DNA from 4 places in the Pantoea sp. X-Soil-TKNS-1207 genome. Region 3 is predicted to be linked to each of the others. Evidence: predicted binding sites of a transcription regulator. Region 3 holds the regulator's gene; each other region holds the start of a gene.

Region 1 (7,846 bases), 2.1 Mb from region 3:
CGTCATATCCGGGAAAATGCGCCGCCCTTCCGGCGCCTGTGCGATGCCGCTGGCGGCGATAGCATGGGTTGACTGGCGGCTGATGGCCTTGCCGCGAAAGCGAATCTCCCCGGCGGCGATGCGCGGCTGGCTGAAAATCGACATCAGCAGCGTCGATTTCCCCGCGCCGTTGGCGCCAATCAGCGCCACGGTTTCCCCCTCATTCACCGCAAGCGAGACCTGCTTCAGCGCCTGCACCGGACCATAAAACACATCCACCTGTTCAAAGCTCAGCATCGGTTCAGCCATGGTCGTCCTCCTCTTCCGCGCCGAGATAGGCGGCAATCACCTTCGGGTCATGGCGAATCTGCTGTGGCGTACCCTGCGCAATCACATCGCCGTGATCGAGCACCACGATGTGGTCGGAGATACGCATCACCATCGGCATATCATGTTCGATTAACAGCACGCTGATGCGATGGTCGGCGCGCAGCCGGTGCAGGATCTGGCTCAGCGCTTCGGTCTCCACCGGATTAAGCCCGGCCGCCGGTTCATCGAGGCAGATCAGCTCCGGGCGGGTGCACATGGCGCGCGCAATCTCCAGCCGCCGCTGCTGACCGTAAGATAAGGTGCCCGCCAGCCGGTTGGCGCTGCTCACCAGATCGACGTTTTCCAGCCAGTAAAACGCCCGATCCAGCGCCCGGTTCTCCGCCTCGCGATAGCCCCGCGTATTCAGAATGCCCGCCAGCAACTGACGATTGACCTGCATATGCTGCGCCACCAGCAGGTTCTCAACCACCGACATCTCACGAAACAGGCGGATATTCTGGAAGGTGCGCGCCAGCCCGGCGCGGTTCACCAGATGCGCGCCGCCAAACATTTTGTACCAGACGCGCGAGCCAAGCCGCGCCGGGTGCAGCCAGTCCGTAGCGTGGATTTTCTGCCCCAGCACCTGAATCACGTCGGTGGATCGCTGATGGGCATTCAGGGTGATGCGTCCCCCCGTCGCGCGATAGAAGCCGGTTAAGCAGTTAAACACCGTGGTTTTGCCGGCGCCGTTGGGACCAATCAGCGAGGTGACTGAGCCGCGTTCCACCGCAAGGCTGACATCATTCAGCGCTTTGATGCCGCCAAAACGCATCATCAGGTTGTCCACCTGTAAAATCGCGTCACTCATGGCGCTCTCCTTTGCGTAACGGCACGCCGACACGCGCGGTGCGGACCAGGCCACGCGGTCGCCAGATCATCATCAGCACCATCAGCATCCCGAACAGCAGCACGCGGTATTCGGCGAAGCTGCGCAGCAGTTCCGGGGCGACGGTTAGCACAAAGGCCGCCAGCACCACCCCGAGGGTCGATCCCATGCCGCCAAGCACCACAATGGCGAGGATCAGCGCCGACTCAAAGAAGGTAAACGAGGTGGGATTGACGAAGCCCTGATAACTGGCGAAGAACACCCCGGCGATCCCGGCGGTAGAAGCGCCGAGCATAAACGCCGACAGCTTCACCAGTACGTGATTCAGCCCCATGGCGCGGCAGGCGATCTCATCTTCGCGCAGGGCTTCCCACGCACGGCCAATCGGCATACGCGTCAGGCGATGTTTGATAAACAACACCAGCAGCACTACCAGCACCAGCACCACGTAGATAAAGATGAACTTCATATTCGGGTTGTAATCGAGGTGGAAAAATTCGTTATAGGGGACCCCGCCCTCCTTCGCCCGGCGGCCAAACTCCAGCCCGAGAAAGGTGGGTGACGGCACCGACACCCCGTTTGGCCCGCCGGTAAACGCCAGCCAGTTATTCAGCACCAGGCGGATGATTTCGCCAAAGCCGAGGGTGACAATTGCCAGGTAGTCGCCGTGCATCCGCAGCACCGGAAAACCCAGCAGCGCCCCGGCAAAGGCCGCCATCAGCGCCGCCAGCGGCAACATGCTCCAGAACCCCAGGCCGAGATATTCATAACCGAGCGCCAGCCCGTAGGCGCCGATGGCGTAAAACGCCACATAACCGAGATCCAGCAATCCGGCGAGGCCCACCACGATGTTCAGCCCAAGGCCGAGCAGCACATAAATCAGCCCGAGTATCGCCACCGTCAGCAGGTATTTGCTGGTGAGAAACGGAAAGGCCAGCGCCACCACCAGCAACAGCGGCAGCACCCAGCGCATACGCGAACGGTAACCCGGCTCGCGCACGTAGACGCCATCATCCGCGCCCTCAAACTTACGTGCGAAACGCTGTCCGGCGGCGGATTGCAGAAACAGGCTGAGCAGCAGACGCCCGGCCATCACCACCCCGACCAGCAGCGCCACGCGCAGCGGCGACAGATGGAAACTGTAGCCATCCAGCACTACGCCGACGATAGGACCAAATACCACCAACGCCACCAGCCCGGCCATCACACAATCCAGCAGCGACTGGCGCACATCGATGCTTTGCGTCATTGCATTCATTTTGGCGTCCTCACACTTTGGCAACCAGCGGTCGTCCCAGCAGCCCCTGGGGTCGGAAGATCAAAATCACCACCAGCAGAGCAAAAGAGAACACGTCTTTGTAGTCGGAGTTCACCAGACCGGCGAACTGGGCTTCGGCAACCCCCAGCAGCAGGCCGCCGAGCATCGCCCCCGGCAGCGAACCGATGCCGCCCAGCACCGCGGCGGTAAAGGCTTTAATGCCGATAATAAAGCCGATGTAGAAATCAAAGGTGCCGTAGTTCATGGTCACCAGCACCCCGGCCAGCCCGGCCATCGCCGCGCCCATCATAAACACCAGCGAAATCACCCTATCGGTGTTAATACCGAGAATCGCCGCCATGCGCCGGTCCTGCTGCACCGCACGGCAAATGCGTCCAAGCCGGGTGTATTGAATGATCCAGGTGAGCAGCGCCATGCCACAGAAGGCGGCGATCAGGATAAACACCTTGGTCCAGGTGATTTGCACCACGCCGCCGTCAATCTCCATGCGCAGCACGCCGCTCATCAGTGTCGGGATGCCCTGTTGATTCGGTCCCTGGCTGATCTGAACGTAGTTCTGCAAAATCAGCGACATGCCAATCGCCGAAATCAGCGGGGCCAGTCGCGTGGAGTTGCGTAGCGGGCGATAGGCGATGCGTTCAATGGTCCAGCCGTAGATCGCCGTCACCACCACGGTAAACAGCAGGGTGCCGAAAATCAGCAGGGGAAAGGAGTGAATGCCGAAGAAGCTCAGCAGCGCCAGGGCGATGGCGCACAGATAGGCTGAGATCATATAGACCTCGCCGTGGGCGAAGTTGATCATACCGATAATGCCGTAAACCATGGTGTAGCCGATGGCAATCAGTCCGTAAACCGCGCCCAGCGTCAGGCCGTTCACCATCTGCTGGAGAAAGAAGGCGTCCATATGCAAGTCCCGTGCTTAAAGGGAGCGCAAACCTCGCGCCCAATCGCGAATGGCCCCGCGCGCGGCGGGGCCGCGTGTCAGCTTACAGCTGGTGGTATTTGCCTTTGTCGTCCCACTGATAGACGACGTAATCCGAGACTTTCAGATCGCCTTTCTGATCCCAGGCTTTTTTACCCATCACGGTATCGACGCTGTTGGCCTTCAGCCAGGCGCTGGCTTTGGCATTGTCTTTACCTGCGGCTTTGTAGGCAGCGGCCAGCGCCTGAATCGAGGCGTAGGCATACAGGGTGTAGCCTTCCGGCTCAAAACCACCGGCGCGGAATTTGGCGATCACCGCTTTGCCATCCGGGATCTGACGCGGGTCATTGCCGAAGGTCATGTAGACGCCTTTGGTGTACTGCGGGCCACCGGCCGCAGTCACCATATCTTCGGTGACGATACAGTCGCCGGAGAAGAAGGCGGCGTTCACGCCCTGTTCACGCATCTGACGCACCAGCGGACCCGCTTCCGGGTGGCAGCCGCCGAAGTAGACCACGTCCGGTTTGACCGATGCGATTTTGGTGACCAGCGCGTTGAAATCTTTCTCACCGCGCGACAGGCCCTCATACATCACCTCGTTGACGCCGCGTTTTTCCAGCGCCGCTTTGGTGGCATCCGCCAGCCCCTGGCCGTAGGTGTCTTTATCGTGGATCACCGCCACCCGTTTCGCCTTCAGTTTGTCGATGATGTAGTCGGCGGCAATCACCCCTTGCTGGTCATCCCGGCCGCACATGCGGAACAGGGTTTTCATGCCGCGCTCGGTGATTTGCGGGTTGGTGGAACCGGGGGTGATCGCCAGTACCCCGGCATCGTCATACACTTCGGATGCGGGCATGGTGGAGGAGGAGCAGAAGTGGCCGACCACCGCCATCACTTTGTCCTGGTCCACCAGACGGTTGGCGACCGCGACCGCCTGCTTGGGTTCACAGGCGTCATCCCCCTGCACCAGGATAATTTTCTCGCCATTTATGCCACCGGCCGCGTTGATATCATCCGCGGCCTGGCTCGCACCTTTCCAGTACTGTGCGCCATAAGTGGCGTTGGGGCCGGAGAACGGACCGGCGACGCCAATTTTAATGTCTGCCTGCGCATAAAATGCCGCACTCAGGCAACCTGCAATCACGACCTTTAATGGTAATTGTATGAATTTCAAAGACATGCTTTCAATCCTCAACGGGTCAGGAACGGAGCCATACCACGGCCTGGGAGAAATCAATTTCTGAAACTTAACGGAGTGCAGTGCGTGACCAGCAGGGCCACGGTTAACGATTAAGCAAAAACCTCGCCAAAGGTAAGCATTAGTGACAGGTTTTTGCGCGGGCATCGCGTAATGCGGAGTAACGCGGCTGCTGATCTTTAACCATAGCCAGCGTTTTGCGACGCACCAGCACCCTGATGGTGCAGAATGCGGTCGATCACAGATTCTTCATGGTGCTGAGGGGTTTAACCGCTATGCTATAGCCAAATCGGCCCATTTTCCTGAGGGAGCATGTATGAATACACAACGGAAAGGCATTAGCAGCCAGCAGGCGCTGGATGAACTGGAGCGTCTGTACGACAACGCGGTCGAAGCGTTGCGCACCGCGATTCGTGAGTTTACCGAACAGGGGCATCTGCCGGATGACGCGGCACGTAAGCAGGGCTTATTTGTTTACCCGGAACTGCGGCTGACCTGGGCCGGAGAAGGCCCACAGCAGAACCGCACTCGCGCCTGGGGCCGCTTTACCCATACCGGCAGCTACAGCACCACCATTACCCGTCCGGCACTGCTGCGCCACTATCTCAGCGAGCAGCTACAGATGATTGAGAAAGAGTACGAGGTGGTGATTGAGGTGGGCCCGTCCCAGCAGGAGATCCCCTATCCTTACGTGATTGATGGCTCCGATCTGTCGCTCGATCGTTCCATGAGCGCCAGCATTGCGCGCCACTTCCCGACGACCGAGCTGTCGCAGATCGGTGATGAAACCGCCGATGGCCTGTTCAACGCCGACGCGCTGTTTCCGCTGTCGCACTTCGACGCGCTGCGCACGGACTTCTCGCTGGCACGTCTGCGCCACTACACCGGCACCGCCGTCGAGCATTTCCAGCCGTTTGTGTTGTTTACCAACTACACCCGCTATGTGGATGAGTTTGTGCGCTGGGCAATTGAGCAGGTGCAGGACCCGAACACGCCGTACGACAGCCTCGCCTGCGCCGGTGACGTGGTAATCACTAAAGATACGCAGGACCCGACCGCAATGATGTCGGATCTGGCGTGGAAGAAGCACCAGATGCCCGCCTGGCATCTGACCTCACCGAATCGCCGGGGCATTACGCTGGTGAATATTGGTGTGGGTCCCTCCAACGCCAAAACCATCTGCGACCATCTGGCGGTGGTGCGCCCGCACGCCTGGCTGATGATTGGTCACTGCGGCGGCCTACGCGAAAGCCAGACCATTGGCGATTACGTGCTGGCCCATGCGTATCTGCGTGACGACCATGTACTGGACAGCGTACTGCCGCCGGATATCCCGATCCCCAGCATCGCCGAGGTGCAGCGCGCGCTGTACGACGCCACCAAAGCGGTAAGCGGTATGCCGGGCGAAGAAGTGAAGCAGCGTCTGCGCACCGGCACCGTAGTCACGACCGATGACCGCAACTGGGAGCTGCGTTACTCCGCCTCGGCGTTGCGCTTCAACCTAAGCCGCGCGGTAGCGGTGGATATGGAAAGCGCCACCATCGCGGCGCAGGGCTACCGTTTCCGCGTGCCGTACGGCACCCTGCTATGCGTGTCGGATAAGCCGTTGCACGGCGAGATTAAGCTGCCAGGACAGGCGAATCGCTTCTATGAAGGGGCGATATCGGAGCATTTACAGATTGGGATTTGTGCGGTGGAGTTGCTGCGGGCCGAGGGTGATAAGCTGCATTCCCGCAAGCTGCGTACCTTTAACGAACCGCCGTTCAGGTAAGGTTCGGTGCAGGTCGGCGTCTATGCCGACCTGGCTTCCCGGTGCGCATTAATGCGCACCCTACAACCTATCCCGAATATCAATGGCAACCACCGTAGGGTCGGCATTTATGCCGACCTGGCTTGCCGGTGCGCATCAATGCGCACCCTGCAACCTATCCCGGATATCAATGGCAACCACCGTAGGGTCGGCATTTATGCCGACCTGGCTTGCCGGTGCGCATCAATGCGCACCCTGCAACCTATCCCGAATATCAATGGCAACCGCCGTAGGGTCGGCATTTATGCCGACCTGGCTTGCCGGTGCGCATTAATGCGCACCCTGCAACCTATCCCGAATATCAATGGCAACCGCCGTAGGGTCGGCATTTATGCCGACCTGTTTACGCGCTCAACCAGCCCAGCTTAATCACAAACAGAATCGACATAATAATCAGCGCCGCATTCACCTCTTTGGTACGACCGCTCAGCAACTTCACCACCGTCCAGGTAATAAACCCAAACGCGATACCGTTAGCAATTGAGTAAGTCAGCGGCATGGTCAGCGCGGTCACGGTAACCGGCGCAGCGGTGGTGATATCTTTCCAGTCAATCTCCGCCAGGCCAGATGCCATCAGTACCGCCACAAACAGCAGCGCAGGCGCGGTGGCATAAACCGGTACGCTGCCCGCCAGCGGCGAGAAGAACAGGCTCAGCAGGAACAGAATCGCCACCACAATCGCGGTCAGACCGGTACGGCCACCGGCGCTGACGCCTGCCGCCGATTCCACGTAGCTGGTGGTGGTTGAGGTACCCAGCAGCGAACCAAACAGCGCAGCCGCACTGTCGGCGATCAGCGCACGGCCCATCTTCGGCACGTTGCCAAACTCGTCCGCCAGGCCCGCACGCTTGGTCACGCCCAGCAGGGTACCGGTGTTGTCGAACACGTCAACAAACAGGAAGGCGAAGATCACGCTCACCAGACCCACGTTAAAGGCACCGGCGATATCCAGATGCATAAAGGTCGGCGCGATAGACGGCGGTGCAGAGAACACGCCACCAAATGGCGTCAGGCCAATACCCATTGAAATAAAGGTCACGATCAGAATGCCGATCAGCACCGCACCGGTCACGCGACGCGCTTCCAGTACCACGATGATGACAAAGCCGAGCAGCGCCAGCAGCGGACCCGGTTTGGTCAGATCACCCAATCCCACCAGCGTCGCCGGGTTATCCACCACGATACCCGCGCCTTCCAGCGCGATCAGCGCAAGGAACAGGCCGATACCCGCGGCAATCCCGGCGCGCAGCGGCAACGGAATGCTGGCGATAATCCACTCACGGATTTTGAACACCGACAGCGCAAAGAAGATACAGGCCGACAGGAACACCGCGCCCAGCGCGATTTGCCAGGTGTAACCCATATGCAGCACGACGGTATAAGTAAAGAAGGCGTTGAGACCCATACCCGGTGCCAGCGCAATCGGGTAGTTGGCGATCAGGCCCATCAGCACGCAGCCAATC
Region 2 (7,846 bases), 590 kb from region 3:
GCCTCGAAAACGGTGAGACGCTAAGCGCTGAAGAGCAGGCATGGCTGGATGAAACTCTGGACCGCATCGACGAGCTGATGGAGATACTTGGCATCGAGCTTGATGATGACGCCGACGATGAGCAGGCGGAAGAAGATATGATGCGTCTGCTGAAAGGCAATTAACACCGGTTTTGATCGGCATGCGCTTTTGCGTATGCCACGCTTAACAGGTATTCACCGATGTTTTGGCCTGGATCAATTTTAGCGCTGCTGCTGACATGTTATCTAATCGGCTTATTGTTTAAACTACGCCGCCTGTCGCGTCGGAAGTCGCGTTTGCGCCGGGTTGTTGCCCGACGCCCTGTTCATTCTTCTGTATCGCGACCCATTCTCCGACAACGTCACCGTAAGGATTGAGCATGTCATCGCAGCAGATTGAATGGGATCAGCGGTTAATTGAAAAGTACAATTACGCGGGTCCACGCTACACCTCTTATCCCACCGCGCTGGAATTCAGTGAGCATTTTGGCGACGCTGATTTTCAGCAGGCCGTCGCGCGCTACCCTGATCGCCCGCTCTCGCTTTACGTCCACATCCCGTTTTGTCATCGCTTGTGCTACTTCTGCGGCTGCAACAAAATCGTCACGCGCCAGCTGCACAAGGCCGATCGCTATCTTGATGTACTGGAGCAGGAGATCCGACAGCGCGCGCCGCTATTTGCCGGTCGTCTTGTTACGCAGCTGCACTGGGGCGGCGGCACACCGACCTTCCTCAACCAGCAGCAGGTCAGCCGGCTGGTGGCATTGTTGCGCAGCCATTTTACTCTTGCCGATGATGTGGAAATGTCGATCGAGGTCGATCCGCGGGAAATCGAGCTGGAGATGATCGATCACCTGCGCGCGCTGGGCTTCAACCGCCTTAGCATGGGGGTGCAGGATTTCAACAAAGCGGTGCAGGAGAAGGTTAATCGCGTGCAGGACGAGGCGATGATCTTTGCGCTGGTGCAGCGCGCACGCGAGCAGGGCTTCCGCTCGGTCAGCATCGATCTTATCTACGGCCTGCCGCTGCAAACGCCGGAGAGCTTCGCTTTCACGCTGCAACGCGTTATCGCCCTCAATCCTGACCGTCTTAGCGTCTTCAACTACGCGCATCTGCCCGCGCTATTCGCGGCGCAGCGCAAAATCAAAGAAGATGAGCTGCCCAGCGCGAGGCAAAAGCTGGCGATTCTGCAACAGACTATCGCCACCTTAACCGGCGAAGGTTATCAGTTTATTGGCATGGACCACTTCGCGCGCCCGGACGATGAGCTGGCGGTAGCCCAGCGTGCCGGTAAGCTGCACCGTAATTTCCAGGGATACACCACCCAGGGGGAAACGGATCTGCTTGGCCTGGGAGTCTCGGCAATTAGCATGATTGGCGACAGCTACGCGCAGAACCACAAAGAGCTGAAAACCTGGTACGCCAGTGTGGAAACCCAGGGCAACGCGCTGTGGCGCGGTTTGACGCTGAGTGACGATGATTGCCTGCGCCGCGATGTCATCAAGGCGCTGATCTGCAACTTCGCGCTCGACTACGCAGCCGTTGAGGCGCAATGGCCTATCGAATTTAACAGCCGATTTGCTGAGGATTTGGCGTTGCTGGCACCGCTGGTGGCCGATGGTCTGCTGGAGCAGGATGCGCACGGTTTAACCGTTACCGGGATTGGCCGTTTGCTGATTCGTAATATCTGTATGTGCTTTGATGCGTATCTGCGGCAGAAGGCGCGACAGCAGCAGTTTTCGCGGGTGATATAAACAAGAAAGGGAGCGTAGCGCTCCCTTTCTGTTAACTGAACAGACTCACTGTGATGGCGCACAGCACGGCTGCAATGGCGGCCTGCGGTGAATGGCTGGCCGCGCTGCCGATCGCCGCGACATTGTGCGTGATCATCTGGATGACTGACTGGAACATGTTCTCTTCTCCCGATTGCCGCCCGTATGATACTGAACGGCACCGGTCTGTACAGATGGGGCAAGCGTAAAAATTGTGCAACAAACAGCCTTTTTACACTTTTACTCCATTCCCAGCTCTTTCAGTTTGCGCGTCAGGGTATTGCGACCCCAACCGAGCAAGCGTGCCGCTTCCTGTTTATGGCCCTGGGTATGACGCAAAGCCGTGGTGAGCAGCGTGCGCTCCATCTCCGGCTGGGCTTCTGACAACAGGTTTTGATGACCGGAACGCAGCGCGCGATCCGCCCATTGCGCCAGCAGCGTGGCCCAGCTATCCGGCAGCGACTGCACCGGGCTTTCCGGGGTGCTGGATTCGAACAGTTCTGCTGGCAGATCCTGAATCAACACTTCCTGGCCCGCCGCCATCACCGTCAACCAGCGACAGGTGTTTTCCAGCTGGCGCACGTTCCCTGACCAGTGCAGACGCGTCAGCGCCGCTTCGGTTTCCGGGTGCAGGATCTTCGCTTCCACGCCCAGTTCACGCGCAGCAACCTGTAAGAAGTAGCGCGCCAGACGCGGAATGTCTTCACGGCGCTCACGCAGCGGCGGCAGATGCACACGAATCACGTTCAGACGATGAAACAGATCTTCACGGAACTTGCCTTCCTGCACGCGCATTTCCAGGTTCTGGTGGGTCGCCGCAATGATACGGACATCCACTTTGACCGGCGCATAGCCGCCAACACGATAGAACTGACCATCAGCCAGCACACGCAGCAGGCGTGTCTGCACGTCGAGCGGCATATCGCCAATCTCATCGAGGAACAGCGTTCCGCCATCGGCCTGCTCAAAACGTCCCTGGCGAATCTGATTAGCGCCGGTAAACGCGCCTTTCTCGTGGCCAAACAGTTCGGACTCAATCAGGTCTTTCGGGATTGCCGCCATATTCAGGGCGATAAACGGCGCTTTGGCACGCGGGCTGTGGCGATGCAGGGCATGTGCCACCAGTTCTTTACCGGTGCCGGATTCACCGTTGATCAGCACGCTGATGGATGAGCGCGACAGACGGCCAATAATGCGGAAAACGTCCTGCATCGCGGGCGCTTCACCGATGATATCGGTGGTCGGGCCGCTCACCGGCTGATTGCGCGGCTGCTGCTGTTCCTGATAATGGCTGATAGCGCGTTCAACCAGCGCCACCGCTTCATCGATATCGAACGGCTTCGGCAGGTAATCAAATGCCCCCTGCTGATAAGCGCTAACGGCGGCATCCAGATCGGAGTGTGCCGTCATAATGATGACCGGCAGCATGGGATGACGTTGTTTAATTTGCTTCAGCAGCGCCAACCCATCCATGCCCGGCATGCGAATATCTGACAATAAAACATCTGGGGTTTTGGTCGAAAGCGCTTCCAGCACTTCGTTACCGCTGTCAAAGGTTGCACAGCTCAAACCGGCTCCAGTGAGCGCACGTTCAAGCACCCAGCGGATGGAGCTATCGTCATCGACGATCCAGACTATCCCTCGTTGCATAGAAACCTCACTGGCGAATAGGCAGGTAAACCGAGAATTCGGTGTGACCAGGCCAACTGTTAAATTCTATTTTTCCCGAATGCTGATCGATCAGACTGCGGGCAATCGACAGACCTAAACCGGTGCCGCCTTCGCGCCCGCTCACCATCGGATAGAACAGCGTATCCTGCAGTTGAGCCGGAATGCCTGGGCCGTCATCTTCGATATCAATGCGTGCCACCAGGCGATATCGCACACCATGCAGCGTCAGCTGGAACGCCGTGCGGGTGCGGATAATAATTGTGCCGCCTTCTTCACCCAACGCCTGAAGCGCGTTGCGTACTACATTCAGCAGAACCTGCTCAATTTGATCCGGGTCGTGTGGCAATTCCGGCAGGCTGGGGTCGTAATCACGCACCAGCGAAACGTTATCCGGCAACTCCATCGACACCAGATTGACCACGCGCTCAGCCACCTGATGGATGCTTTGGGTTACATGCAAACCGGGCTGCTGCGGGCCAAGTAAACGATCCACCAGATTTCTCAGGCGATCGGCTTGCTCAATAATTACCTTGGTATATTCATTCAGCGAAGGGTCGGGCAGGGCGCGGGATAATAACTGCGCGGCGCCACGTAAACCTCCCAGCGGATTTTTAATTTCGTGAGCCAGACCACGTACCAAATCGCGGGCGGCGACCTGCTGAGCATGCTGAATCTGTTCCTGACTGAGACGTCGCTGATTATCCATCGGCGCCATTTCCAGCAGGAGAAAGCCATCGGGCAGACGCTGTGCCGTGAGCGACATAATATGCGCGCGGCCATCAACCACTAAGGTCACTTCGCTGTCCGTAAAGCCCTGGCCAGCCTCTAGACTCTCGCGCATCACCTCAATATTCAGCGAAAAATAGCCCGTTAATTCTGGTAACGGCGTGCCGAATAATTTTCGTGAACTTTGAGCCAGTAATTGCTGCGCCGCTGGATTGGCGTAGTGAATAACAAGATCGTCATCAACCAGCAAAATACTGTTAATCAGGGAGTTGAGAATCTGCCCCGCATCGGGCAGCGTGCCAGTTGCCATACAGCGTTCCTCTGCACTAATTTAGTGCATTATAGTCTTTGGGCGTAAAACCCGTCATATGAACGATGAATTCGTGGTGAAAAAAGCCCATCCGAAGATGGGCTGAAAGTTTCCACGGCAACAAAAAATCTTCTGGAAATTAAACGCTGTAGTACAGCTCGAACTCTACCGGGTGCGGCGTCATGCGAACGCGGTCGTTTTCAGACTTACGCAGTTCGATGTAAGCGTCGATAGCGTCGTCAGTGAACACGCCACCACGGGTCAGGAACTCGCGGTCTTCGTTCAGGCAGTTCAGCGCTTCTTCCAGAGAACCCGCTACTTTTGGAATCTCAGCTTCTTCTTCCGGCGGCAGGTCATACAGGTTTTTGTCCATAGCATCGCCCGGGTGGATCTTGTTGATGATGCCGTCGAGGCCAGCCATCAGCAGAGCGGTGAATGCCAGGTACGGGTTAGCAGCCGGGTCCGGGAAGCGTGCTTCGATACGACGCGCTTTCGGGCTGGCAACAACCGGGATACGGATTGAAGCAGAACGGTTACGGGCAGAGTAAGCCAGCATTACCGGAGCTTCATAGCCTGGGACCAGACGCTTGTAGGAGTTGGTGGTCGGGTTTGCCAGGGCGTTGATGGCTTTAGCGTGCTTGATGATACCGCCGATGTAGAACAGAGCAGTTTCAGACAGGCCGCCGTATTTGTCGCCAGAGAACAGGTTCACGCCGCCTTTAGACAGAGACATGTGGCAGTGCATACCTGAACCGTTGTCACCGAACATCGGCTTCGGCATGAAGGTTGCAGTTTTGCCGTAAGCGTGAGCAACGTTGTGAACAACGTATTTGTAGATCTGAATTTCGTCAGCTTTTTTGGTCATGGTGTTGAAGCGGGTAGCCACTTCGTTCTGACCAGCAGTTGCTACTTCGTGGTGATGAGCTTCAACCACCAGACCCATCTGTTCCATGGTCAGACACATGGCAGAACGGATGTCCTGAGCTGAGTCAACCGGAGGAACCGGGAAGTAACCGCCTTTGATACCCGGACGGTGACCTTTGTTACCGCCTTCGTATTCTTTACCGGTGTTCCATGCTGCTTCGATATCGTCGATAGCAACGTGTGAACCTGAAGTAGAAGAACCGAAACGGATGTCATCGAACAGGAAGAATTCCGGCTCAGGTCCAAACAGTACGGTATCAGCGATGCCAGATGAACGCAGGAAATCTTCAGCGCGCTTTGCGATGGAACGCGGGTCGCGATCGTAGCCCTGCATGGTGCCTGGCTCAAGGATGTCACAACGGATGATCAGCGTCGGGTCTTCGAAGAACGGATCCAGAACGGCAGTGGTTGCGTCCGGCATCAGCACCATGTCTGATTCGTTAATGCCTTTCCAGCCACCGATGGAGGAGCCATCGAACATTTTGCCTTCTTCGAAGAAGTCAGCGTTAACCTGATGAGCAGGGATAGTAACGTGCTGTTCTTTACCTTTGGTATCGGTAAAACGCAGGTCAACAAACTTAACTTCGTGCTCGTTCATCATCGAGAGAACGTGTTCAGCGGACATACTCAACTCTCCTGGAAATTGTCATTGTCGTCGTGGTGAGAGAACTTAGTTGCCTGGAATGTGCCATGGATTCTGACATCTCCTAACCAAAGATCTCGGCAAGCTCTTCAACCGTTGTGCAACTGTCGTTTTCGCTTAGGTATACTAAAGCGAATTCTGTGCCAACTTTTAAAGTGTGGGTAAAATCGCGCTGTAATGCGCCCTGTCGTGAGTCGGTGGCTGCACCAGGATGGAAGCGGTGCACCGAAATGGTGCCTTGTAAGCATATTTAGGCACCATTTCGGTGCAAAATGCCATTGCAGTGCAGATTAATGCACCGCAATTGGTGCTAAAAACCAGCACTCTAAGAAACTTTAGGCGAAATCTGTGATCGTGTTCAGTCTTCCGCTTAATCCGTGTACAATACCGCGTTATTTCTATAATGCCTGAGGCAAAGCTGTGATCGAAAATTTGCGTAACATCGCCATCATCGCGCACGTTGACCATGGTAAGACCACCCTGGTTGATAAACTGCTGCAACAGTCCGGTACTTTCGACGCCCGTACCGAAGCGACTGAGCGTGTGATGGACTCCAACGATTTGGAGAAAGAGCGTGGGATTACCATCCTCGCGAAAAACACCGCAATCAAATGGAATGATTACCGTATCAACATCGTTGATACCCCGGGACACGCCGACTTCGGTGGTGAAGTTGAGCGCGTGATGTCCATGGTGGACTCGGTGCTGTTGGTTGTCGATGCGATGGATGGCCCGATGCCGCAAACCCGCTTCGTGACCAAAAAAGCGTTCGCCCACGGCCTGAAGCCGATTGTGGTGATCAACAAAATCGACCGTCCAGGCGCACGTCCGGATTGGGTGGTTGATCAGGTATTTGACCTGTTCGTTAATCTCGATGCGACTGACGAGCAGCTGGACTTCCCGATCATTTACGCCTCAGCGCTGAATGGTATCGCCGGTCTGGATCACACCGACATGGCAGACGACATGACCCCGCTGTATCAGGCGATTGTTGACCACGTTTCTCCGCCGCTGGTTGAAGTTGAAGCTCCGCTGCAGATGCAGATCTCTCAGCTGGACTACAACAACTACCTGGGCGTTATCGGCATCGGCCGTATTAAACGCGGTAAAGTGAAGCCGAACCAGCAGGTTACTGTCATCGATAGCGAAGGCAAAACCCGCAACGCGAAAGTCGGTAAAGTGCTGGGCCACCTCGGTCTGGAACGTATCGAAACTGACCTGGCTGAAGCTGGCGACATCATTGCAATCACCGGTCTGGGTGAGCTGAACATCTCTGACACCATCTGCGACACGCAGAATGTGGAAGCGCTGCCAGCCCTGAGCGTTGATGAGCCGACGGTAACCATGTTCTTTAACGTAAATACCTCGCCGTTCTGCGGTAAAGAAGGTAAGTACGTTACGTCGCGCCAGATTCTGGAGCGTCTGAACAAAGAGCTGGTACACAACGTTGCGCTGCGTGTGGAAGAAACCGCAGATGCTGACGCGTTCCGCGTTTCCGGTCGTGGCGAGCTGCACCTGTCCGTTCTGATCGAAAACATGCGTCGTGAAGGTTACGAACTGGCGGTATCCCGTCCGAAAGTTATCTTCCGTGAATTCGAAGGCCGTAAGCAGGAGCCGTTTGAAAACGTGACCCTCGACATCGAAGAAACCCATCAGGGTTCTGTGATGCAGGCGATGGGTGAGCGTAAAGGCGACCTGAAAAACATGGATCCGGATGGCAAAGGCCGCGTACGTCTCGACTACGTGATCCCAAGCCGTGGCCTGATCGGCTTCCGTAACG
Region 3 (7,846 bases):
GAAGTTTGTGATGGCGCCGGAGCTGCCGCTGCCGCATAAAATTTCTGCCGACGGCACGCGCCTGCGTCAGATCCTGTGGAACCTGATTGGCAACGCCGTGAAGTTTACCCAGCAGGGCGAAATCGTGGTGCGCGTGGCTTATCGTCAGGATGAAACCCTGCGCTTTGAAGTGGAAGACTCCGGGATGGGGATTCCGCAGGAGGAGCAGGACAAAATTTTCGCCATGTATTACCAGGTCAAAGATCAGAACGGCGGTAAGCCAGCCACCGGCACCGGTATCGGGCTGGCGGTGTCACGACGCCTGGCACAGGCCATGGGCGGCGATATCAGCGTACGTAGCGTCCAGGGGCAGGGTTCCTGCTTCATTGTGGAGATCAAGGCGCCTCGCGTTGCTGAGGAGGTTGAGGATGACAACCTCGACGACCATATGCCGCTGCCAGCGTTGCATGTGCTGCTGGTGGAGGATATTGAGCTGAACGTGATTGTGGCGCGTTCGGTGCTGGAGAAGCTCGGTTGCAGCGTGGAGGTGGCGATGACCGGCACCGCTGCGCTGGAGATGTTCGATCCGCAGGAGTTTGACCTGGTATTGCTGGATATCCAGCTGCCGGATATGACTGGCCTTGACGTGTCGCGCGCTATTCATCAGCGCCATACCGGCGAGATGCTGCCGCCGCTGGTGGCACTGACCGCCAACGTACTGAAGGACAAAAAAGAGTACCTCGACGCCGGGATGGATGATGTGCTGAGCAAGCCGCTGGCGGTTCCGGCTCTGACCGCAATGATTAAAAAGTTTTGGGATTATCAGGCTGACGCCGATGCGCCGGTTGCGATGCCGGCGGAAGAGAAAACCCTCGCGCTGCTCGATGTGCCGATGCTGGAGCAATACATCGAGCTGGTGGGGCCGGGGCTGATTACCCAAAGCCTGGCGATGTTTGAAAAGATGATGCCAGGTTATCTCGACGTGCTGGATTCCAACATGATGGCGCGTGACCAGAAAGGCATTGCCGAAGAGGGGCATAAAATTAAAGGTGCCGCCGGTTCGGTTGGTTTGCTGCATTTGCAAAAGCTGGCGAAACAGATTCAGTCGCCGGAACTGCCAGCGTGGTGGGACAACGTGCAGGAATGGATTGATGAGCTAAAACAGGAATGGCAGCACGACGTTAATGTTTTACGTGAGTGGGTAGCAGCGCGGGAAAAGTAACGGGATTTAGAAAAAAATGACCCCAGTCGAAACCGGGGTGCGCGAATACTGCGCCAACACCAGGGAAATGGGCACTGCTGCTATTATTTGAGGTCTATCCTGAGCAACAGCGTGGTATTGGTTAACGCTTCAAAACCACCTTAGCAAATTCATCACAACTTGTGACAAGATTCATTAAATTGTGTGATGTTGAGCAGCGTTTAAATACAGAAAACATTAATTTGCTGACACAGTCAAGCAAGGAATCAATTTCTTTGCTTCATTGCATTAATTTTGACCAAATGTTCTGTTTTCTGTGCGGATTTAACGTGTTGACGCGGCTGAAAAACCCGGCAACCACAATGAAAGTCTGTTTGCAGCAAAAAATCAGGCTTTTTTTATGGTAACCCCATGAAATATGGCGTGAATAGGGCTGAAATCATCAGGTTATCCAAAACGTTTTGGAAACCATCAGCAGAAAGTTCCAGATCAAGGTTTTAGTGTGAGATGTAAACCAAATGCTATGAGAAATGCTTAACCAGAAGCGGCCAGCAGAGCAGACTATCTGGTGCGAATTTACACATTTTTTTCAGAATACTCTCGCTTATCAATGAGCCAGTTCAAACACAATGAAATGTTAATGTTAAGCATCGTGAATCATTTCATGTGGGCCATATCACATTAGGTTAAGTGTTCATAAGGAAGTCTTCTGATGAGAATTCAGCCATGGAACCGATTCCTTTACGGCGGAAGTGCTTGATGTATTTGGCTCTATTAAAGGAACGTTGGTTGCGCAGGGAATGACTCTGTATGACAAACCAACGGGCCATTGGGTTAAATTTAGCGATCGAGGGCAGACGAGTGCTATCGTGACCTGAGTGATTGATTAATACAGGGAACAGGTAAGAGAAAATTTCATGAGTAAGAATAAAGGGAAACTGTGGCAACGCATTAAAGTCCTGATAGCGAAATGCCTGATTGCCTGGCTGGGTCTGTGGCTGGCGGGGATCCTGTTATTTTCCTTTCTCCCGGTCCCTTTTTCCGCGGTGATGGTGGAACGGCAGCTGGGCGCCTGGCTGACCGGACGCTTTGACTACGTCGCCCATTCGGATTGGGTCAGCATGGATGAGATCTCGCCGTGGATGGCGCTGGCGGTTATCGCTTCCGAAGATCAGAAGTTCCCGGTTCACTGGGGATTTGACGTTCAGGCCATTCAGTCGGTGCTGGATAATGATGGCGATGAACGGATGCGCGGCGCTTCCACGCTGTCGCAGCAAACCGCGAAGAACCTGTTCCTGTGGGACGGACGCAGCTGGATGCGTAAAGGGCTGGAAGCCGGGCTGACGGTGGGGATTGAAACCGTGTGGACGAAGCGACGGATTCTGACGGTTTATCTGAATATCGCCGAATTTGGCGACGGGGTGTTTGGTGTGGAAGAGGCGTCGCAGCGTTATTTTCACAAACCCGCCAGCCGTCTGACGATGTCAGAAGCGGCATTGCTGGCGGCGGTGCTGCCCAATCCGATTCGTTTCCGCGCCGACGCACCCTCAGGCTACATTCGTCAGCGCCAGCAGTGGATTTTGCGCCAGATGCGTCAACTGGGCGGGGAAGGTTTTCTTAACCGCTACAAATTGCACTGAAGCCGTCAGTCTTCATCGAAGCCCGCTTCAAATAACTCGATCACCGCCGCCAGCGCCTGGGTCTCTTCCGGGCCGCTGGCTTCAATCTCAATATGACCGCCTTTGGCTGAATCAAGCATCAGCAGCGCAATGACGCTGCTGGCTTCGGCTTCCGTACCCGCTTCATTACGCAGCAGCACTTCAGCGTCGAAACTCTGCACCAGTTCAAACAACTTCATGGCCGGGCGCGCGTGCATACCCAGCTTGTTACGAATCTCAACGGTTTGCTTCACGGTCATGATTTGCGTTTTTCCAGGGTGCGATGACGGGACTGCACATTTTTACCACGCGAGCGGAAGTAGTCGGCCAGCTGTTCGGCGATGTACACCGAACGGTGCTTACCACCGGTACAACCGATTGCTACGGTGAGATAGCTGCGGTTATTGGTCTCCAGCATCGGCAGCCACAGCTCAAGATAGCTGCGTGTCTGGTAGATAAAGTTATGCACCTCGGTATGCCGATCGAGAAAGGCCGCAACCGGACGATCGAGACCGGTCATGGGGCGCAGTTTAGGATCCCAGTGCGGGTTGGGCAGAAAACGCACGTCGAAGACGTAATCGGCATCAATCGGAATGCCATGTTTGAAGCCAAAGGATTCAAACACCATGGTCAGCTCGCGCTCACGTTTGCCCAGCAGGCGCGTGCGCAGCATTTCAGCCAGCTCATGCACTGACATTTCAGAGGTGTCGATGATCAGATCGGCACGCGAGCGCAGCGGCTCCAGCAGATCGCTCTCTTCATCGATTGCGCTCTCCAGTGACAGGTTTTTACTGGATAGCGGATGCAGGCGACGGGTGTCGCTGTAGCGGCGAATCAGGGTATTGCGATCGGCATCGAGAAACAGCAACTGCGGCGAAAAGGAGTCCGGCAGATTATTGAGAGCAGTTTCAAAAATCTCCGGCGATTCGGGCATGTTGCGCACGTCAATGCTGACGGCGGCAGAGATATTGCGTTCGGTTAACGTATTGGCCAGTTCCGGCAATAGCACTACTGGCAGGTTATCAACACAGTAAAAACCCATGTCCTCAAGTGCACGTAACGCGACTGATTTTCCTGAGCCTGACCGACCGCTGACGATCATCAGCACCATCACATTTCTCCCGTTTTAAACCGGCACTTAGGCCGGTAAAAGTGTCTCTCGCTTAAGGATGGTCTTCCTGAGCTTCTGTGATAATGGCATACAGTTCTTCATCGCTCTGCGCGGCGCGCAGACGACGGCAGACTGTTTTATCCGCCAGGCGTTTTGCCACCAGCGATAGCGTATGAAGATGGGTTTTGCACTGGTCTGCCGGCACCAATAGCGCAAACAGCAGGTCTACCGGTTGATTGTCGACCGCATCAAAGGCGATCGGCTGATCGAGGCTGATAAACACGCCTACGGCGCGCAGAGTATCTTCCTCCAGCTTGCCATGTGGAATGGCAATGCCGTTGCCAATACCGGTACTGCCCATGCGTTCACGGGTGAGGATTGCTTCGAAAAGCGTCTGGTGAGGCAGATTGAGCTGCTTCGCTGCCAGCTCGCTGATAATTTCCAGCGCACGTTTTTTACTCTGGCAGTGTACGCCGCTGCGGGTGCAGTCCAGCGTGAGGACCGAGCTCAATTCCAGTGTCAGATCGTTGTTCATCATCGTTTCACTTGCGAGTTCACATAGCCGCGAGGATCACCCACTTTACCCCGATGTCGGGAAAAATGCAGTCTCCTGTTGGCGCTTGCGCAGATGACAAAACGGGGCGGTCAGCCCGCCCCATTCTGTGCTCTGAGTGCCGAACCGGTCAGCACCCTGCAAGCGTGAAGGTTAGTGTTTTTTCAGTTTGTCTTTATGTTTAGTCAATTGACGGGCGAGCTTATCGATCAATCCGTCAATGGCCGCGTACATGTCTTCCGCTTCCGATGTCGCATGCAACTCTCCACCGTTCACATGTAACGTTGCATCAGCAATCTGCGTTACCTTCTCCACTTTCAGAACAATATAGACCTGATTGATACGATCAAAATAGTGTTCCAGTTTGGCAAATTTGCTATTTACAAACTCGCGCAGCGGTTCGGTAATCTCAACATTCAGTCCGGTAAGGTTTATCTGCATAGGTCTTCCTTCTCAATACGTTCAAACCAGCTGCTTGCGCTGATTCGAGGGCGGGATGGACAAAGACTCGCGATACTTAGCAACCGTACGGCGGGCCACCATGATGCCCTGTTCAGATAACATGGAGGTCAGTTTGCTGTCGCTCAAGGGTTTTGCGGGGTTTTCCGCAGAGATCAATTTTTTCACCAGTGCACGAATCGCCGTTGATGAGGCTTCGCCGCCACCTTCGGTATTAACATGGCTGGAGAAAAAATATTTCAGTTCAAAAATGCCACGCGGACTGTGTAAATACTTCTGCGTGGTAACGCGGGAAATGGTGGATTCATGCATATCCACGGCCTGAGCGATATCCGCCAGCACCATTGGACGCATGTACTCCTCACCCTGCTCAAAAAACGCCTGCTGCTGCTCGACGATACAACGTGTCACTTTCAGCAGCGTGTCGTTGCGGCTCTCCAGGCTCTTAATTAGCCACTTGGCTTCCTGTAAATTACTGCGGATAAACTGGCTGTCACTGTCATTACGCGCCGCACCGCCCATGGCCGCATAATGCTGATTGATTTTGAGTCGTGGCACGCTATCGGCATTCAGTTCCACCGTCCAGCGTATCCCGATTTTACGTACCAGCACATCGGGGATGACATATTCGGGTTCGCTGGTGTTAACCGACTGTCCCGGACGTGGATCGAGTGACTGAATCAGCAACATCGCGTCTTTCAGCACGTCTTCTTTCAGACGCGTCACACGCATCAGGCTGCGGAAATCGTGATTAGCCAGCAGGTCGAGATGCTCGCTGACGATTAAGCGCGCCTCAGCCAGCATCGGGGTCTCGGCCGCATATTGCGACAGCTGCACCAGCAGACAGTCGCGCAGATCGCGTGCGCCAACACCCACTGGATCGAAACGCTGTACGCGTTTCAGCACCGCTTCAACTTCTTCCAGCGTCAGTTCTTCATCGCCGATGCTGTCGCAAATATCCTGAACCGTGACGGTGAGATAACCGGTGTCGTCGATGGCATCGACAATCGACGTGGCAATGGCGCGGTCGGTATCGGTGAAAGGGGTCAGTTCAACCTGCCACATCAGGTAATCCTGGAGCGACTGTGTCGTTTCCCCCTGATATACCGGCAGTTCATCATCCTGATAATCCGTGCCGGTCCCGGAAGGCGTCCCGGCGGTGTAGATCTCATCCCAGGTCGCATCGAGCGGCAGTTCTTCCGGCATGTCCTTTTGCTCAAGCGCTTCACGGGTGTCGAGCGCTTCATTTTCCTGATATTCGCGAGCGTCTACTTCTTCATGTACATCTGATTGTTCAAGCAGCGGATTGCTTTCCAGCGCAAGCTGTAATTCCTGCTGGAGTTCAAGCGTAGAGAGTTGCAGCAAGCGGATTGCTTGCTGCAACTGGGGTGTCATCGCCAGCTGTTGGCTGAGCCTGAGTTGCAAACCTTGCTTCATAATCCGGATTGAATTTCCTAAGCAAACGTCGGGTGTTACGACACCTTATCAGAGTCTGAACTCTTCGCCCAAATAAACACGCTTAACCTGCTCATCTGCAAGTATTTCATCGGGCGTGCCGTGAGCGATCAAATGCCCCTGGCTGACGATGTAAGCGCGTTCACAAACGGCAAGGGTTTCGCGCACGTTGTGGTCGGTGATCAGAACGCCCAGCCCGCTATCGCGCAGATGCTCAATGATTTTTTTGATATCAATAACGGAGATGGGGTCCACACCAGCAAAAGGCTCATCCAGCAGGATGAATTTGGGGTTGGCGGCCAGTGCACGGGCAATTTCCACACGACGGCGTTCACCGCCGGAGAGCGCCTGGCCCATGCTGTCGCGCAGGTGCTCAATGTGAAACTCTTCCATCAGCTCGTTGGCGCGATCCTGACGCTGCTCCTCGGTGAGATCTTCACGGATTTGCAGTACCGCCATCAGGTTGTCATAGACGCTCAGACGGCGGAAGATCGACGCTTCCTGTGGCAGATAACCAATGCCACGGCGTGCACGGGCATGCAGCGGCAGAATGCTGATGTCTTCATCGTCAATCACGATACGGCCGGCATCGCGCGGCACAATGCCCACCACCATGTAGAAGGTGGTGGTTTTACCGGCCCCGTTTGGACCCAGCAGGCCGACGATCTCGCCGGATTTAACCTGCAGGCTAACGTCTTCTACCACGCGGCGGCCTTTGTAGGCTTTCGCCAGGTTTTCAGCGATCAGTGTGGCCATAGAAATCAGTTACTCTTTTTTTGGCTCTGGGACGAACCGTTTTTATCCTGCAACTGCGACGGCACCAGCACGGTGGTCACGCGTTTGTTCTGGCCCTGACTGTAGGCCTGCATTTTCTGCTCTTTCACCAGATAGGTGATGCGATCGCCTTTGATGTTGCTATCCAGCTGCTCAATGTAGGCGTTGCCGGTCAGCTCAACGAAGTCATTAGCCAGCTCGTAGTGTAGCTTGGCGGCATGACCCTGCACCGGCTTACCGTTGTCCTGCATTTGATAGAAGGTGGCGGGATTGCCCCAGGCATCGACAATGGTTTTTTTGCTGTCGCCACCAGGACGGGTTACCACCACTTTGTCAGCGGTGATTTTGATGGAACCCTGAGTAACGATGACATTGCCGGTAAAGGTGGCGACATTACCTTGCAGATCCAGTGCCTGATTGGCGGAATCAATATTAACGGGTTTGTCCGAGTCTCCCGTCAACGCCAGCGCAGGAAGGCTGGTTGCTAACAGGGCGCTGACCAGCAGTAACTTAAGGCTGTTTTTGTGCATTTTGGATTTCATATGAGGATTTGACCTTTTCAATCAACTCGGCATTTTTTGTCCGTAAGTTGCCGCGCATCTTCATGCCGGTAGAGTTAAAACTGCGGCCATAAAGGGTGACCTGATCGTCCGACG
Region 4 (7,846 bases), 390 kb from region 3:
CAGGTGTGGGTATGCACCCGCCAGCAAATCGCCGAACACTGGGTGGAGACGCATCCGGCTCCTGTGGCGTAATCGCAATGACACGTAGGGTGCGCATTTATGCGCACCTGGTCTTTCCAGGTCAGCATAAATGCTGACCCTACGCTTTGCGTGGCTCAACGTTAAATCATCAAACTCACCTGCGCCGCCACGATGCGCCAGCCGCATGGCAGCCGCACCCAGGTCTGCTGCTGACGACCAATCTTCTCCGTCCCTGCGCGGGTAAATTCGGTGCTGCACACGGCATAATCATCGCCAAAGGTGGTGATCACCGTATGGCGCAGGGCGCGATCCAGCCCGGCCGAGGGACGCGCGGCGCGGAACGCACGGATCTCCTCAATACCATACAAATTCTCCCCGGCGCCCAGCCGCACGGTGCGGCTGTCATGCCAGAACAACTCATCCAGCACCGTCACGTCATTGGTGACCAGCGCCTGTTCGTAGCGATAAAACGCGGCGGTGACTTCGGCGACAATCGCCGGGCGATCAATATGTTCAGGCGTCATGGTTATGCGTCCATCAGAGTGGTTTGCGGCAGAGTCAGACCTTGCTGTTGCAGCGCCCAGGCGGCGCGCAGTGCCAGGTGTTCTTTAAACGGGGCGGCGATCAGCTGCAAACCAATCGGCAAGCCGCTGGCAGTGGGCAGCGGTACGGTACACACCGGCAGACCGAGGAAGGAGATCGGCTGCGTCAGCATCCCCATGCTGGCCCGCGTCGGCAGCGCCTGGCCGTTGATCCGGATGTTTTCCTGGCCGATGGTGGTGGCGCAGCAGGGCGTGGCCGGGGCGATCAGCACATCAAACTGGTCAAACAGCGGCCTGACCTGCTGCTGGAAATGACGACGGAAACGCTGGGCCTGCACATACCAGGCGGAGGGCAGCATCGCGCCCGCCAGCAGGCGTTCGCGCGAGTTCGGTTCAAATTGCTCCGGCATCTCACGCAGTTTCGGCAGATAGTGGTTGCCCCCTTCGGCGGCGGTGAGGATAAAGGCTGCCGAACGCGCAATTTCGGCGTTGGGCATGGTCACTTCATCGCTGGCCGACAGGGCTTTGGCGACCACTGCCAGCGCGGTGCGCGCATCCTCATCGCACCAGGTGGAGAAGAATCCGCCCAGCACGCCGCAGCGCAGCCCCTCCAGCCCGCGCGACAGCGTGCCGCTGACGGGTGACACCGTCTGATCGGCCTGAAACGCATCGCTGGCGTCAGCCCCTTGCAGGGTGTCGTACACCAGGCTGAGATCTTCCACCGAGCGGGCAAACGGACCGATATGATCGAGGCTGGCGACAAACGGATGGCTGCCGCTGCGCGACAAGCGACCAAAGGTCGGTTTCAGGCCGAAAATGCCGCACAGCGATGCCGGTACGCGGATGGAACCGTTGGTATCGCTGCCGAGCGAGAAATGCACCAGCCCGGCCGCTACCGCCGCCGCCGAGCCACCTGAGGAGCCACCCGCAATACGCGTGAGATCGCGCGGGTTGTGCGTCGGGCCATAGTGGGTGTTTTCGGTGGTAAAACCGTACGCGTAAGCATCCATATTCAGCATCCCGGAGAGCAGCGCGCCGGACTGGCGCAGGCGGCTCACCGCCCAGGCATCCTCTCGGGCCACCGGGCGTTCGCTGAACAGGCTGGCACCGGCCAGCGTGCTGTGCCCGGCGACGTCAAACAGGTTCTTCACCGCATAAGGAATGCCCGCCAGCGACGGCAGGGTCTCGCCGCGCTGACGCTGGCTATCCAGCTGCTCCGCCTCTTTCAGCATCCGCTGGCCGGTGACTTCGGTCCAGGCGTTGATCGCCGGGTTGTGTTGCTCAATCGCGGTTAATGTCTGTTCGGCAATCTCACGCGCGCTGATATCGCCGTTGCTCAGCGCCTGTTGCAGCGCGGTGATCGATAACGCAGAAAGTTTCATGGCTTAAACACTCCCGCCACTTCCAGACGATCGTCGAGCGGTAAGGCCATCAGCGGTTCGGCCATCGCGGCGATACGGTTAAATTGCGTCAGCAGCTCCGCGCGACGCGCCTCATCCAGCTCCAGCGCCAGAATCTGTTCCATCTGGGCGATATAGGCCGCCCAGTCCGGTTGTGTACTCATGCGTTATCTCCTTAGAAACCGGCTGCGCTGCCGTTGCTGCGCGGGTCAAATGCCCCTTCCAGCATACCGTTGTTATGACGGACGATGGCGCCAGCATGGCCGACGACCTCGCTAAAATCGGGGAGTAGCTCCACCTCATGGCCGAGGGCGCACAGCTGCTGTACCGTCTCCGGCGCGATGCGCGCTTCCAGTTTGAGCGAATCGGACGACTGTCCCCAGGTGCGGCCCAGCAGCCAGCGCGGGGCGCTCACCGCCTGTTGCAGCGGCAGTCCCTGAATTACGTGACGGGTAAAAATCGCTGCCTGGGTTTGTGGCTGACCGTCGCCGCCCATCGAGCCGTACACCAGGGTGCGGCCATCTTTCAGGCGCGCCGCCGCCGGGTTAAGGGTGTGGAACGGCTGTTTACCCGGCGCCAGCGCCAGCAGATGACCCGGCTGTAAGCTGAAGGCGGCGCCACGGTTCTGCCAGGTAATGCCGGTGCCCGGCAGCACCACGCCGCTGCCAAATTCATGATAAATGCTCTGGATAAAGGAGACGGCTAGTCCGCTGCTGTCCATTACCCCCATCCACACGGTGTCGCCTGGGCCTTTGCCGGTACCCCACGGCGCCGCCGCGTCATCATCAATCTGCGCCGCTAAACCGGCGAGGTGCTCGGCATCCAGCAGGCTCTGCACATCAATGTCGATATGACGCGGATCGGTAATATGCTGGTCGCGCAGGGCGAACGCTTTCTTGGTGGCTTCAACGATACGGTGCACGGTCTGCGCTTCATCGGCATCCGCCATATTCAGGCGATCGGTAATGCCCAAAATCGCCAGCGACACCAGCCCCTGGGTCGGCGGCGTCATATTCCAGATATCGCCTTCGCTGTGGGCGAGATGCAGCGGGGTGCAGCGGCGTGCCTGCTGACGCTGCAAATCTTCGAGGGTGATTGGCATCCCCAGCGCCGACATTTCGCGCGCCAGGTGGAGCGCCAGTTCGCCGCGATAAAAACTCGCCAGACCCTGCTCGCTCAGCAGGCTGAGGGTATTCGCCAGCGCGGGTTGGGTGAAGCGGCTGCCTGCGGCAGGCACGTCGCCATCGGGTAAAAATGTGGCGGCAAAACCGGGCTGATGCTGGAGTTCATGGCGTTTGGCCGCGGTAGCGGCCGACTGGGACGCCGTGACCGGAATGCCATCGGCGGCATAACGGATGGCGTCACGCAGCAGGCGTGGCAGCGGCAGCGGCGTCGCGCCCAGTTCGGCAGAGAACGCCAGCGCTTCCTGCCAGCCGCTGACGGTACCGGCCACGGTCAGTGCCGCTTTCGGTCCGCGATGTGGAATTTTCGTTGCGCCGGGATAGAAATCGAAATGCGCCAGCGAACCAGCCGCACCGCTGGCGTCAATGGCGACCGGATCGCCGTTGGGCGGCACGATCAGCCAGAAGCCATCGCCCCCCAAACCGTTCATATGTGGATAAACCACGGCGATAGTGGCGGCGGCAGCCACCATGGCTTCAATGGCGTTGCCACCTTCACGCAGCACGGCTAACGCGCTTTCACTGGCGAGATGATGCGGAGTTACGGCCATGCCTAACGGGGCCATATTGCTTTGTATCATAGTGAACTCTTTTCTCGGGTACGTGGGAAAGATGTAGCAAGAGCTGTTCCAGTTTTGGTCGGACATCATTGTGGATCGATTTATGCTAGCTTGTGGTGAAACGAAAGTTACAGGATAAATGATGAAACAGCTTGATGAACGCCTCCGCAGCCACTATCCGCAGCTGTCGCCGCAAGAGCAGCGCATTGCCGATTTTGTCTTTGACCATTTCGATGATCTGATCAGCTACAACAGCGCCGAGCTGGCGCGTCTGAGCGGCGTGTCGAAAGCCACGGTGAGCCGTCTGTTTAAGCACCTGGGCTACGAAAAATATAAAGACATGCGCGATGAGCTGCGCACGCTGCGCCAGAGCGGGATGCCGTTGACCGATAACCGTGATGCGGTGCAGGGCAACACGCTGCTGTCACGCCATTACAAGCAGGAGATGGCCAATCTGACGCAGTGGGTCAACAGCATCGATCCGCAGCAGTTTGGCGAAGTCATTCAGGCGCTGGCCCAGGCGAAACGCTTGTTTATCATTGGGATGCGTAACGCCTATCCGGTGGCGCTGCACCTGCGCCAGCAGCTGATGCAGGCGCGTACTCAGGTGCATGTGCTGCCGCAGCCCGGCCAGACGCTGGGGGAGGAGCTGGTGGATATTACCCCGGAGGATGTGGTGGTGGTGATGGCGTTTCGCCGCCGCCCGCGCATCATTCGCCCGCTGATGCAGCAGCTGCAACTCAGCAACATCCCGGTGCTGGCGCTGTGCGAACCCCAGGCACAGGGCATCATTAACCTTGCGCGCTGGCAGCTGTGCGCGCCGCTGGATAGCGTCTCCGCCTTTGACAGCTACGCCTCCGCCATGAGCCTGATTAACCTGCTGGCGAACGCGTTGCTGCACGAAATGTTGTCGCAGGGACGCCAGCGCATCCATCAGATCGCCGACCTTTACCAGCATCTTGACGAGCTGGAACACCGTTAAAGGGCACCGTTTTGGTGCTTTGCACCTTTTTTGATCGCATTCTGTGACGGGCGCTGCGCCCGTTTTTTTCGCCCTGATAAAGCAGACGCCCTGATTTATCGGCCAACTGCCGTTTTCGTTGCGGTTGGCACATTAGTTGCAGAACGATTCATCAAGAATCTTTTGTTTCACATAATCTCACCGGGGTGCATAATGAAAAAAGTGTTGATGGCAGTGGCGGGTGCAGCATTGATGATGGCGCAGGTCGGCAGCGCAATGGCCGATCAGTTGCAGGATATCCAGAAACGCGGCGTTATCCGCATTGCTGTGCCGCAGGACTTCCCGCCGTTCGGTTCTGTGGGTACCGATTTGCAGCCGCAGGGCTACGACATCGACATGGCGAAGTACCTCGCAAAACAGCTGAAACTGAAGTTGCAGCTGGTGCCTGTCTCCAGTGCTAACCGCGTGCCTTATCTGCAAACCGACAAAGTCGATCTGGTGATCTCCAGCATGGGGAAAAACGCCGAACGTGAAAAAGTGATCGACTTCAGCCGCGCCTACGCCCCGTTCTTCCTCGGCGTGTTTGGACCGAAAGGTGAAGAAGTGAAAGATGCCGCCGCGCTGAGTGGCAAATCCATCGGCGTAACGCGCGGTGCGGTAGAAGACATGGTCCTGAGCGATGTGGCACCGAAAGATGCCGAGGTGAAACGTTATGAAGATAACAACACCACGCTGTCGGCTTATCTCTCCGGTCAGGTGCAGTACGTCGCCACCGGTAACCTGGTGGTCGCGGCGATTGCGCGCCAGAACCCGGAAAAAGCGCCGGTTGCCCAGTTTATGCTGAAAGACTCGCCGTGCTTTATCGGTCTGAAGAAGAACGAGCCAGCGCTGAAAGACAAAGTGAATGCGCTGATTGAGCAGGGCATTAAAGATGGCACCCTGAACAAGCTGTCCGAAGAGTGGCTGAAAGCGCCACTGCCGGCTAGCCTCGGCGCATAAGAAGGACGGCCAATGATTGGGCAACTTAACTTTGCTGAGCTGTGGCCGCACTGGCCGGAACTGCTGGCAGGGCTGTGGGTCACCATCCAGTTGACGGTGCTGGCGACCGTTGGCGGGGTTGCGCTGGGGATTCTCGGCGCAGCGCTGCGCAGCGGCAAACCCAGCTGGCTGAGCCGCATCTGGGGCATTTACGTCGAGCTGATTCGTAACACGCCGTTTGTGGTGCAGCTGTTCTTTATCGTCTTTGGTTTGCCCAATCTTGGTCTGAAACTGACGGCGGGCGAAGCGGCGCTGCTGGCGATGCTGATTAACCTCGGCGCCTACAGCACCGAAATCATCCGCGCCGGTATTCAGGTGACGCCAAAAGGCCAGTGGGAAGCCGGGCGCGTGCTCGGTCTGACCCGCAGCCAGACGTTTATCCGCGTAGTGCTGCCGCCGTCGCTGCAACGTATTTATCCGGCGCTGGTCAGCCAGTGCATCATCGTGATGCTGGGGTCGTCGGTGGTGTCGCAGGTCTCCTATGAGGAGCTGACTTTCGCCGCGAACCTGATTCAGTCGCGCACCTTTTTGAGTTTTGAAGTCTATCTGGTGACCACGCTGATCTACCTGGCGTTGTCGATTGCCATGCGTCAGCTGCTGCTGGCAGTGGGACGTAAATGGTTTGGAGCGCTGCCCTCATGACGACCTTTACCGACTGGGACATCCTGCGCAACCTGCTACTGGCGGCGCGCTGGACCATTTTGCTGTCGCTGGTGGCCTTCTTCGGCGGCACGCTGGTGACGCTGCCGCTGCTGTTTTTGCGTCTGCTGCGCAAGCCGTGGCTGACGCGCACGATTCGCTGCTACACCGAACTGTTTCAGGGCACGCCGCTGCTGATGCAGCTGTTCCTGGCGTTCTTCGGCGTCGCGCTGTTTGGTATCGATGTCGCCCCCTGGACCGCCGCCTCGCTGGCGCTGACGCTCTACACCAGCGCCTTTCTGGTGGATATCTGGCACGGCAGCATCCGCGCCTTACCGAAAGGGCAGTGGGAAGCCTCGCGCTGCCTCGGTCTGACGTTCGGTCAGACGCTGTTCCGCGTGATCGCCCCGCAGGCGATCCGTATCGCCATCGCCCCGACCGTCGGCTTTGCCGTGCAGGTGGTTAAGGGCACGGCGCTCGCCTCTATCATCGGCTTTATTGAGCTGACCAAGGCGGGCACCATTCTGAACAACGTGACTTATCAGCCGTTTAAGGTGTTTGGCCTGGTGGCGTTGGGTTACTTCCTGATGTGTTATCCGCTGTCGCGTTACAGCCAGTACCTGGAGAAAAAATTCAATGCCGCTCATCACCATTAATCAGGTACAGAAGTACTACGGCGACAATCATGTGCTGAAAGGCGTTGATCTCGATATCGAAATGGGCGAGGTGATCTCCATCATCGGCCGCAGCGGATCGGGCAAAAGTACGCTGCTGCGCTGCATGAACGGGCTGGAAGGCTATCAGGAAGGCAGCATTAAACTGGGTGGCATGACCATCACCGACCGCGAATCGCAGGCGCGTGATATCAGCCGCTCGGTTGGCATGGTGTTCCAGAGCTTCAACCTGTTCCCGCATATGACAGCGCTGGAAAACGTGATGCTGGCGCCGCGCCGCGTGCTGAAAAAGAGCGAAGCGGAGTGCCGCGCGCTTGCCACACAGATGCTGGAAAAAGTCGGCCTCGGTGAACGTATCGACTATTACCCGGCCAATCTCTCGGGCGGTCAGCAGCAGCGCGTGGCGATTGCCCGTGCGCTGGCGATGCAGCCTAAAGTCTTACTCTGTGACGAGATCACCTCAGCGCTCGATCCCGAGCTGGTGGGGGAAGTGCTGAAAGTGCTGGAGCAGCTGGCTGCCGAAGGCATGACGCTGATTCTCGTGACGCATGAAATGAACTTCGCCCGCGACGTGGGCGATCGTGTGGTCTTTATGCATCAGGGACGCGTCTGGGAGCAGGGCGACAGCAAAACGCTGTTCGCTAATCCGCAAACTGCGGAGCTGAAGCAGTTTATCTCGACGGTTCGTCTCTAAGCCATTTACAAGGAACTCACCATGGACATCACGCAATTTTCGCAAATCAATCCGCCGCAACGCCTGCTGATGGGGCCGGGACCGATCAACGCCGATCCGCGCGTGCTGCGCGCCATGTCGAGCCAGCTGATTGGTC

Evidence for each region. The regulator sigma-54, encoded in region 3, starts transcription at its own class of promoters, with help from an activator protein. The targets are predictions, from matches to a motif close to GTTGGCACANNTTTCGCTNT.
Region 1: a site for sigma-54 is predicted at 4,667-4,686, ahead of AC6I8V_RS12520 (branched-chain amino acid ABC transporter substrate-binding protein). Genes of this name have one in related genera too.
Region 2: a site for sigma-54 is predicted at 6,195-6,214, ahead of glnA (glutamate--ammonia ligase). Genes of this name have one in related genera too.
Region 4: a site for sigma-54 is predicted at 3,759-3,778, ahead of AC6I8V_RS04210 (gamma-glutamyltransferase family protein). Genes of this name have one in related genera too.

Annotation. Positions count from the first base shown of each region.
Region 1 covers NZ_AP035958.1:2,655,031-2,662,876, forward strand. Annotated here, with positions in the region: gene AC6I8V_RS12500 (ABC transporter ATP-binding protein) at 1-288, opposite strand, end outside; gene AC6I8V_RS12505 (ABC transporter ATP-binding protein) at 281-1,156, opposite strand; gene livM (high-affinity branched-chain amino acid ABC transporter permease LivM) at 1,149-2,432, opposite strand; gene AC6I8V_RS12515 (ABC transporter permease subunit) at 2,443-3,357, opposite strand; gene AC6I8V_RS12520 (branched-chain amino acid ABC transporter substrate-binding protein) at 3,440-4,555, opposite strand; gene AC6I8V_RS12525 (AMP nucleosidase) at 4,890-6,344, shown strand; gene AC6I8V_RS12530 (NCS2 family permease) at 6,727-7,846, opposite strand, start outside.
Region 2 covers NZ_AP035958.1:4,282,688-4,290,533, reverse strand. Annotated here, with positions in the region: gene yihI (Der GTPase-activating protein YihI) at 1-164, shown strand, start outside; gene hemN (oxygen-independent coproporphyrinogen III oxidase) at 401-1,774, shown strand; gene AC6I8V_RS19995 (YshB family small membrane protein) at 1,806-1,931, opposite strand; gene glnG (nitrogen regulation protein NR(I)) at 2,033-3,442, opposite strand; gene glnL (nitrogen regulation protein NR(II)) at 3,450-4,499, opposite strand; gene glnA (glutamate--ammonia ligase) at 4,639-6,048, opposite strand; gene typA (ribosome-dependent GTPase TypA) at 6,487-7,846, shown strand, end outside.
Region 3 covers NZ_AP035958.1:544,658-552,503, forward strand. Annotated here, with positions in the region: gene arcB (aerobic respiration two-component sensor histidine kinase ArcB) at 1-1,201, shown strand, start outside; gene mtgA (monofunctional biosynthetic peptidoglycan transglycosylase) at 2,098-2,820, shown strand; gene npr (PTS phosphocarrier protein NPr) at 2,826-3,098, opposite strand; gene rapZ (RNase adapter RapZ) at 3,095-3,949, opposite strand; gene ptsN (PTS IIA-like nitrogen regulatory protein PtsN) at 4,002-4,484, opposite strand; gene hpf (ribosome hibernation promoting factor) at 4,656-4,943, opposite strand; gene rpoN (RNA polymerase factor sigma-54) at 4,965-6,398, opposite strand; gene lptB (LPS export ABC transporter ATP-binding protein) at 6,447-7,172, opposite strand; gene lptA (lipopolysaccharide ABC transporter substrate-binding protein LptA) at 7,178-7,732, opposite strand; gene lptC (LPS export ABC transporter periplasmic protein LptC) at 7,701-7,846, opposite strand, start outside.
Region 4 covers NZ_AP035958.1:938,135-945,980, forward strand. Annotated here, with positions in the region: gene puuE (allantoinase PuuE) at 1-72, shown strand, start outside; gene hpxZ (oxalurate catabolism protein HpxZ) at 162-545, opposite strand; gene AC6I8V_RS04200 (AtzE family amidohydrolase) at 548-1,945, opposite strand; gene hpxX (oxalurate catabolism protein HpxX) at 1,942-2,127, opposite strand; gene AC6I8V_RS04210 (gamma-glutamyltransferase family protein) at 2,139-3,725, opposite strand; gene hpxU (MurR/RpiR family transcriptional regulator HpxU) at 3,847-4,686, shown strand; gene AC6I8V_RS04220 (transporter substrate-binding domain-containing protein) at 4,879-5,664, shown strand; gene AC6I8V_RS04225 (amino acid ABC transporter permease) at 5,677-6,345, shown strand; gene AC6I8V_RS04230 (amino acid ABC transporter permease) at 6,342-6,998, shown strand; gene AC6I8V_RS04235 (amino acid ABC transporter ATP-binding protein) at 6,979-7,710, shown strand; gene AC6I8V_RS04240 (pyridoxal-phosphate-dependent aminotransferase family protein) at 7,732-7,846, shown strand, end outside.